One region of the Telluria sp. RB2R28 genome, then DNA from elsewhere that is predicted to be linked to it. Evidence: predicted binding sites of a transcription regulator. Region 1 holds the regulator's gene; the other holds the start of a gene.
What was found. Region 1 encodes sigma-54, which starts transcription at its own class of promoters, with help from an activator protein. Its sites were predicted from a motif close to TGGCANGNAANCTGCTTT; they were not measured.
Positions count from the first base shown of each region.

Region 2: the regulator sigma-54 is predicted to act here: its motif matches at 2,004-2,021, upstream of AC56LV_RS05620 (PEP-CTERM sorting domain-containing protein).

Region 1 is NZ_JCASIK010000003.1:20,714-25,302, reverse strand. It holds gene lptC (LPS export ABC transporter periplasmic protein LptC) at 1-310, shown strand, start outside; gene lptA (lipopolysaccharide transport periplasmic protein LptA) at 356-904, shown strand; gene lptB (LPS export ABC transporter ATP-binding protein) at 901-1,656, shown strand; gene AC56LV_RS12370 (RNA polymerase factor sigma-54) at 1,671-3,155, shown strand; gene hpf (ribosome hibernation-promoting factor, HPF/YfiA family) at 3,230-3,586, shown strand; gene AC56LV_RS12360 (enoyl-CoA hydratase/isomerase family protein) at 3,685-4,589, shown strand, end outside.
Region 2 is NZ_JCASIK010000001.1:1,264,577-1,269,165, reverse strand. It holds gene AC56LV_RS05635 (ATP-binding protein) at 1-425, shown strand, start outside; gene AC56LV_RS05630 (response regulator transcription factor) at 412-951, shown strand; gene AC56LV_RS05625 (c-type cytochrome) at 954-1,361, shown strand; gene AC56LV_RS05620 (PEP-CTERM sorting domain-containing protein) at 1,401-1,925, opposite strand; gene AC56LV_RS05615 (ATP-binding response regulator) at 2,075-3,658, opposite strand; gene AC56LV_RS05610 (ZIP family metal transporter) at 3,738-4,499, opposite strand.

The sequences.
Region 1 (4,589 bases):
CGAACCGGGTCGTCCGCCGATGACGGTGGTGGCCAGGAACGCGCGCATCTTCCACGAAGAACACCGCGTCGAACTGTTTGGCGACGTCGATCTGCAGCGCCCGAAGACGCCCGCCAGCGAAGCGCTGCGCGTGCGCACGCAGGCCATGACCGTGTTGCCCGACGAAGAAATCGTCAAGACCGACCAGCCGATCGACATGGAGCTTGGCGCGTCCAGCCTCAAGGCCACCGGCATGATGGCCAACAACGCGACCATGCAGATGCAATTGTCCGGCCGCGGCCGTATCGTCTATCCGCCACGCCAGCGCTGAAGGCCATCAGCCATGCGCGCGTGCTAACCCAGGACCAGCACCATAATGAAAAAACTTTTTGCTGCCGCTTTCTTTTCACTCCTTTCCTTGACCGCCATGGCCGAAAAGGCCGACTCGCTCAAGCAGGCGGCGCTCGAATACGATAACGGCGACCTTGATGGCGTCGCAGGCGTACGCACCTTCACCGGCAACGTGATCCTGACCCGCGGCACGCTGCTGGTCAAGGCCGAACGCGCCGTCGTCAGGGAGACACCCGAAGGCTATATGAGCGTGACGCTCACCGCCGCCAACGGCAAGCCCGCCACGTTCCGTCAGAAGCGCGACGGCGGCCCGAACCTGTGGGTCGAAGGCCAGGCCGAACGCATCGAATACGACGAACGCTCGGAGCTGGTGCGCCTGTACTCGAACGCCGTCGTCAAGGAACTCGAAAACGACCGGATGACCAACCAGATGACCGGCCCGTTCATCTCGTACGACAACCGCAAGGAAGTCGTCGCCGTGCGCAATGATGTCAGCGGCGAGAGCAAGGTTGGCGGCGGGCGCGGCACGCTGATCCTGGCGCCCAAGCGTGCGCCGGCCGGAGGCACGCAATGACGGAACTGAACGATCGCAGCACGCTGGTCGTCAAGGGCCTGCAGAAAAGCTATGGCAAGCGCCTGGTCGTGCGCGACGTGTCGCTCGATGTCGAATGCGGCGAAGTGGTGGGTTTGCTGGGCCCGAACGGCGCCGGCAAGACCACCTCGTTCTACATGATCGTCGGCCTGGTGCCGTCGGACGCCGGCTCGATCAGCATCAACGGCACCGACATCACCAGCCTGCCGATCCATCGCCGCGCGGTGCTCGGCCTGTCGTACCTGCCGCAGGAAGCGTCGGTGTTTCGCAAGCTGACGGTGGAAGAAAACATCCGCGCCGTGCTCGAACTGCAGAAGGTCAACGGCAAGTCGCTCACCAAAACCGAGATCAGCGACCGCCTCGACACCTTGCTGGCCGACCTGCAGATCGAGAAGCTGCGCGAGAACCCGGCGCTGTCGCTGTCGGGCGGTGAGCGGCGCCGCGTGGAGATCGCGCGCGCACTGGCCACCAACCCGCGCTTCGTGCTGCTCGATGAACCGTTTGCCGGCGTCGATCCGATCGCCGTGATCGAGATCCAGCGCATCGTGCGCTTCCTCAAGGAGCGCAAGATCGGCGTCCTGATCACCGACCACAATGTCCGCGAGACGCTTGGCATCTGCGACCGCGCCTACATCATCAATCAGGGCGCGGTGCTTGCATCCGGCCGCCCCGACGATATCATCGCCGACGAGTCGGTACGGCGCGTGTACCTCGGTGAACATTTCCGCATGTAAGCCATACTCAATTGATGAAACAGTCCCTTCAGCTCCGCACTTCGCAGCACCTGGCGCTCACGCCACAGCTGCAGCAATCGATCCGGTTGCTGCAGCTGTCCACGCTCGAACTGCATCAGGAGATCGAGCAGATATTGGGCGATAACCCGCTGCTCGAAAGGCTCGACGATCCGCTCGATCATTCGGTGCGCTTGCTGGCCGATGGGGCCATCAACAATGCGCCGGCACCTGGCGAGGCGCCGCCGGCGCCGGGCCAGCAGGCCGAGGGCGAAGGCAGCGCGCCGGCCGAGGGCGAGGGCGCTGAAGGTGGCGGGGTCGATGGCGACCGGCCCGACAACGAGTGGAGCGAAGGCAGCGGAACGTCGTCCGGCAGCGCCAGCAGCGACGATGAAGACGGCCGCCCGCAGCTGGAGGCGTGCGCCATCACGCTGCGCGAACACCTGATGGAACAGGTGCGCGAAACGCTGCTGTCGACCCGCGACCGCGCGCTGGCCGAACTGGTGATCGACGCGCTCGACGACAACGGCTACCTGGAAGAACCGCTCGACGACATCCACGCGCGGCTGCCCGAAGAACTCGACGTCGACCTCGACGAACTGCGCTGCGCGCTGGCGATGGTGCAGAGCATGGACCCGGTGGGCGTGGGCGCGCGCAGTGCGGCCGAATGCCTGGCGCTGCAGATCCGGCGCATGCCGGGCGTGCCGATGGTCACGCGCCGCATGGCCCTGAAGATCGTCGAAGGCTACCTGACGTGGTTCGCGCAGCGCGAATACAGCAAACTGAAAAAAGCGCTCGATTGCGACGACGAAGACCTGCGCGAAGTGCAGGCCGTGGTCCGCCAGTGCAATCCGCACCCGGGCGCCGCGTTCGCGTCGAACGTGTCGGATTACGTGGTGCCGGACGTGATCGTGCGGCGCGCCAAGAACGGCTGGGCGGTCACGCTGAACCCGGACGTCATGCCGCGCCTGCGCGTGAACAGCCTGTACGCCACGATGCTCAAGCAGGGCCGCAGCGAGAGCCAGATGGGCGCGCAGATGCAAGAGGCGAAGTGGCTCATCAAGAACATGCGCCAGCGTTTCGACACGATCCTGCGTGTGGCCGAGGCGATTGTCGAGCGCCAGCGCAACTTTTTCAGCCATGGCGCGGTTGCCATGCGGCCCCTTGTTTTGCGCGAGATAGCTGATACACTAGGTCTGCACGAGAGCACGATCTCTCGTGTCACAACCCAGAAATACATGCTGACCCCGCACGGCATGTTCGAGTTGAAGTATTTCTTCGGTAGCCACGTTGCCACTGAAGCGGGCGGCGAAGCATCCTCAACGGCAATCCGTGCGCTCATCGCACAATTGACAGGAGCAGAAGACCCTAAGAATCCATTATCCGACAGCAAGATCGCGGAAATGCTCGGGGAACAAGGCATGGTCATTGCGCGCAGGACGGTCGCAAAATACCGTGAAGCGCTCAAGATCCCCCCCGTCAGTCTCCGCAAAGCCTTGTAACAACGCCGCTCATACAGTCTGTGCCTTCAGCTCCTGTGTGGTGCAAGCGACGTGACATCTTCAAAGGAGTGTGTATGAACCTCACCATCAGTGGTCACCATCTCGAAGTCACCCCTGCCATCCGTGAATACGTTCAGAATAAGCTGGAACGCATTATTCGCCATTTCGATCAAGTCATAGATACCCACGTCTTCCTGGCCGTCGATAACCTCACTGAAAAAGAAAAAAGGCAAAAAGCTGAAATCAATGTCCAGGTGTCGGGCAAGACCCTGCACGTGGCGAGCGTCGCGCAAGACCTGTACGCCGCGATCGACATGTTGATGGATAAACTGGATCGACAAATCCTGAAGCACAAGCAGATGCTCAAAGACCATAACCGCACAGCGATCAAACGCCTGGACGTCAACGAAGCAGACGTCGCTGCCGCCTGATCGAGCGCAGGTCACCACCGCCAGGGGCGTCTTTTCGGGACGCCCTTTTTGCATCCCGCTGCCGGTAAAATACGTGTTTCCTTTCGATGGATCACGCCATGCCCGAACACGTCCTGACCCGCATCGCCAACCGTACCGGCATCATTACCCTCGACCGGCCCAAGGCGCTCAATTCGCTGTCGCTGGACATGGTGCGCGCACTGACCACGATCCTGCTCGACTGGCAGCTCGACGCCGCGGTCGATGCCGTCGTGATCACCAGCAGCAGTGAAAAAGCGCTGTGCGCCGGCGGCGATATCCGCTTCTTCCACGACGTCGGCAACGCCTCGCCGCAAGGCGGCAGCGCACTGCTCGAAGATTTCTTCACCGAAGAATACGCGCTCAACCACCTGATCCATTTTTATCCGAAACCGTATATCGCGCTGATGGACGGCGTGGTCATGGGCGGCGGCATGGGCATCGCGCAGGGTGGGCCCGATTGCGGCCTGCGCATCGTCACCGAGCGCACCAGGATGGCAATGCCAGAGGTGAATATCGGCCTGTTCCCCGATGTCGGCGGCAGCCATTTCCTGTCGCACGCGCCGGGGCAACTGGGGATGTTTCTGGGCTTGACCGGTTTGACGATCGGCGCGGCCGACGCACTGTACGTGGGCCTGGCCGACGTGTTCGTGCCGGGCGCAGACCTGGCGGCGTTGCACGCGCTGATCGAGGCGACGCCGGGCGCGAATCTGCCGGCGGCGATCCGCGCGTTCGCCATCCAGCATGCCGGCGAGAGTGAATTGCAGGCCAACCGTGCGCGCATCGATGCGCACTTTGGCGCGGACTCGGTGGCGGCGATCATGGCGTCGCTCGAGGGTGACGACACGCCGTTCGCGCAGAAGGCGTTGCGCGCGATGCGTCAGCGCTCACCGTTGATGATGTGCGTGACGCGCGAGCTGCTGCTGCGCGGCGCGTCGCTCGATGTCGCCGACTGTCTGCGCCTGGAGCGCTCGCTGGTGCGCCG
Region 2 (4,589 bases), on a different contig from region 1:
GCTGGCAGGCCAGCCGCCCGGTGCGCGCTTTCACGTACAATAACCGCATCGCCGACGACTGGCCGGTGGCGAGCGATTCGGCGCTGCGCCAGACGGTCGACAACCTGCTCGACAATGCGCTGGAAGCCTCGCCCGACTGGGTCTGCTTCGATGCGCACATCGACGAGCGTACGCTGGTGCTGTCTGTGCTCGACCGTGGTCCCGGCTTTGCGCCCAGCATGCTGGCGCAATTCGGCAAGCCCTACCAGTCCACCAAGGGCAAACCGGGCGGTGGTCTTGGGTTGTTCCTGGCCGTGAACGTCGTGCGCAAACTCGGCGGCACGGTGACGGCGACCAACCGCCCGGAGGGCGGCGCCGTGGTCATGCTGCGACTGCCGATGTCGGCCATTGAACTGGAAGAGGAACTGAACGATGCCGAACCCTGAGCCGCTGCTGCTCATCATCGAAGACGACGAAGCCTTCGCCCGCACGCTGAGCCGCTCGTTCGAGCGGCGCGGTTACCGCGTCCTGGGCGCAACCGGCCACGATGAAGCCGCCGCCATCCTGGCGCAGCACAACCCCGGCTACGCCGTGGTCGACCTGAAGCTCAAGGGCCAGACCTCGGGCCTGGCCTGCGTGCAGCTGCTGCATGAGCACGACCCCGACATGCTCATCGTGGTGCTGACGGGCTTTGCCAGCATCGCCACCGCGGTCGAAGCGATCAAGCTCGGCGCCGTCCAGTACCTGGCCAAGCCATCGGACGCCGACGATATCGAAGCGGCGTTCGGGCACGTGGCCGGAAGCGCCGAAATCGAGGTCACCAACCGCTCGACGTCGATCAAGACGCTCGAATGGGAGCGCATCCACGCCGTGCTGGCCGAGACTGATTTCAATATTTCCGAGGCGGCGCGCCGGCTGGGCATGCATCGCCGCACGCTCGCGCGCAAGCTCGAGAAACAGCGGGTGAAGTGATCATGCGCGCGCTCATTATTGGTGTCGCGCTGTTGCTGGGACCGGGCGCCGAGGCACTGGCGGCACCTGCGCAGGCGCAGGTCGATGCCGGCCGCAGGCTGTTCGCGCGCTGTACCAACTGTCACGAGGTTGGCGCGGGCGCCCGCAATGGCTTCGGGCCGCAACTGAACGGGATCGTGGGCCGCAAGGCGGGCAGCGCCCCTGCGTATGCGTACTCACCGGCGTTGAAGCAGGCAGGTTTTGTCTGGAACGAGCAGAAACTGGTCGCGTTCATTCGCGACAGCGAAAAGGTCGTGCCGGGCAACAAGATGCGCTTTCTCAGCTTCATGAGCGAGAAGCAGGCGGCCGAGATCGTGGCGTACCTGCGCACGCAGGGTGCGGTGGCTGCGCCGCCAGCGCCGAAAAGATAGCAAGGCTGTTTCAGCGCAGCCTTGCCGGTATTACGATGATTACCTGGCCTGGCGGCGCTTGCGCGACGCGAGCATGACGCCCAGGCCGCCCAGCAGCAGCGCAGCGCTGGCTGGTTCCGGGACGTCGACCGGTGGTTCAGGCAGTACATCCAGATCCGTGACCGTCAGGGAGTATCTGCCAGCGCCCAGGTACTCGGTCAGCGCAAACGTGCCAAGGCGGAAAGTTGGATTGTCTTCGGAACCCGTGTAGAGCTGGAAGCCCTCGGTGCTCAACAACAAGTTATTGCCATAGAAGTCGAAGATCTCCAGGCCGCCATCGATGGCCTCGTTGTAAAAGTACAGGTCCACGACGTCTTCAGCCGAGCCGGGGAAATTGCCGGCAATGTCCCACAGGACGAAGCTTTCGCCGTCAGCGGCGAGATCGGGCAAGACGGTCGAATTCAATTGCCAGCTGGCTGCGTAGTCGCCGGTCAGCTGGAACTGGTAGAGCGCTGCATTGGCCACACCAGCGGAAAACAGCATGGCGGCAAGGGCGACATTCCTCAAGTTCTTGATCGGTTTCACAAAGCACTCCGTTCTATGAAAGGATGGATGAACATTCGCGTGACATGGAATTCCGAACATTGCTGTTGCGATATCCAATAAGCACGGACCGTGCCTGTTCAAAATCCTCAATACCAACAAGTACTTAAGTCAATCTACCTCGAGTCGTGTCACGCACTTGTAAGATTGGTCGACAACGTCCGCGCATCGAACAGGCGCAATAGCGCCTCCATCTGCACCGGCTTGTTCAGATGATGGTCGATGCCCGCATCGACCGAGCGCTGGCGCGACTCGGCATCGCTCCAGCCCGTCAGCGCGACGATGAAGGTCGTGTCGTCCAACAAGCCCTGGGCGCGTGCAGCGATGGCAACCTCGTAGCCGGACATGTCGGGTAATCCAATATCGAGCAACAAGACGCGGTAGCGATCCTGGGCCAGCGCGGCCAGGGCGGCGCCACCGGTATGGGCGATGTGCACATCGAAACCGTGCAGTGCGAGCAGCGCCTGCAGCAGCTCGGCTGCATCGACGTTGTCGTCCACGACCAGCACCGACGGCGCCTGCTGGGGTGCATCGAGCACCGCCGGTGCCGCCGCGGCGATGGCGGTCGCGTGCACTTCGGTGCTCAGGGGCAGGGCAATTTCGAATGATGCGCCGCGGCCATGGCCGTCGCTGTGCGCGGTGAGCGTGCCGCCGTGGCGCAGTACCAGGTCTCGCGTCAGCGCCAGGCCGATGCCCAGGCCACTATTGCCATCGTTGCCGCTGCGACCTTCCTGCGTGAACATGTCGAACAGGCGGGGGAGCATGTCAGGCGAAATGCCACGGCCGGTATCGGTGACCCGGATGCGGGCCATGCCGTCGGCCCCGGTGCTGATGTGCAGATGGATGTCGCCCTGATTGGCCGAAAACTTGAAGGCGTTGTGCAACAGGTTCGACACGCACTGGGCGATGCGCGTGCTGTCGACATCCACGGGAATGGGTTGCGGTGGCAACGTCAGCTGGAAGTTGGCGGCCGATTGTTCGATCATCGGCGCGCTCGTTTCCAGCGCGCTGGCGATCACGTCACGCAGGTCGGCCGGTGCGACCTGCAGCGTCAGCTTGGCCGAGTGGATCCGTGACGCGTCGAGCAGGTCGTCGACCAGCCGCGTCAGTTGCAGCCCCTGGCGCGTGATGATGGCCGCGGCGCGGGCCAATGGTTCGTCGTTGCCCGCGCGCATGGCGATCAGCTGGGCCGCCGACAGGATCGGCGCCAGCGGATTGCGCAGTTCGTGCGCCAGCATCGCGATGAAGACGTCTTTTTGCCGGTTCGCTTCGCTCAGCTCGGCCTGGCGCGCCACCAGCGCATCTTCGCTTTCGCGCAAGCGGGTGCCGGTCGTGCGCAGCTTGCGCATGGCCAGATTCATGCGCTCGATGACGAGGCAGTCGACGACGAGGATCGACGCGAAAAAGACCAGCGCGATCAGGTCGCTGTGCGCCATGGCAGCTGGCGCCAGGCGCGGGCCCATGAAAAATGCCCAGGCCGCCCAGGTGCTGAGGAACGCGGCAAGCAGGCCCGGCCCGAGACCGGCGAGGTAGGCCGCCAGCAATACCGCAGGGAAGAACGACAGGAACGGAAAACCGCGCGCCGGCAGGATGTCCACCAGCATGAAGCGGGCCGCCAGCGCAACGACGAACAGGAACAGCGCGAACAAATAGCGCAATGCGAGCGGCGCCGCGCCGTCACGCCAGGTGCCGCCGGAAAACTGGGGTTGCATCATCAGGATGGGATAGAGGTTGCGACGCCGGGGAGGTGGCGTCACTTGAACGAGTGATTATAAACAGTAATGCACGGCAAGTTCAGGAAGAAAACTTACTGAGTGTGAAGGCAGCGAGAAATCCCGCCGCGACGATCAGGCCGGCGAAATCATGGGTTTCGTCGAAGGCCTCGGGGATCATCGTGTCGACCACCATTGCCAGCACGCTCCCGGCCGCTACCGCTGTGATTGCCGCGATCATTTCAGACGGGAACTGGTGAAACAGCGTGAAGCCCGCCATCGCTGCCAGGCCCGAGGCGAACGCAATCGCTGCCCAGACGCCAAAGATGTACCCGGTCGACTGGCCGGCGCGCTTCATGCCCGCAGCGCTGGACAACCCTTCCGGCAGGTTCGACAGGAACACTGCGGCCACCATCGCCATGCTGACACCCTCACCACCGAGCAGCGACAGGCCGATGACGATCGACTCGGGAATCCCGTCGAGCAGGGCGCCGATGGCAATCGCCGTGCCGCTGGCGTTCGCCTTGGAGTTGGTGTCCTCCTGCGGTGTGGAACGCTTGCGGTGTTTGGCGCCCTTGCGCGCCAGCAGCCAGTTGGCGCCGGTATAAATGCCGGCGCCAACCACGAAGCCGGCTGCCGTCGACGCGAGCCCGCCGGTCTCGAGTGCTTCATCCATCAACTCGAACGACAGCGCCGAGATCAGCACGCCGCTGCCAAACGCCATGATGGCCGCGACCATACGCTGCGGCACGGCATAGCGCACCCCGATCCCGGCGCCAAGCAGCAGGGCGCCGCCTGCCAGCAATCCCCATCCACCTGCCTGCAACCAGCCTGCTATTTCCATACCTGTTCCTGTCGTGTTCGCGTGTGCGGCGTCCTCACGTGTCCATTGGCACAAATAAGGTTGCCTTGATTATACTTTTCGGGCAATATA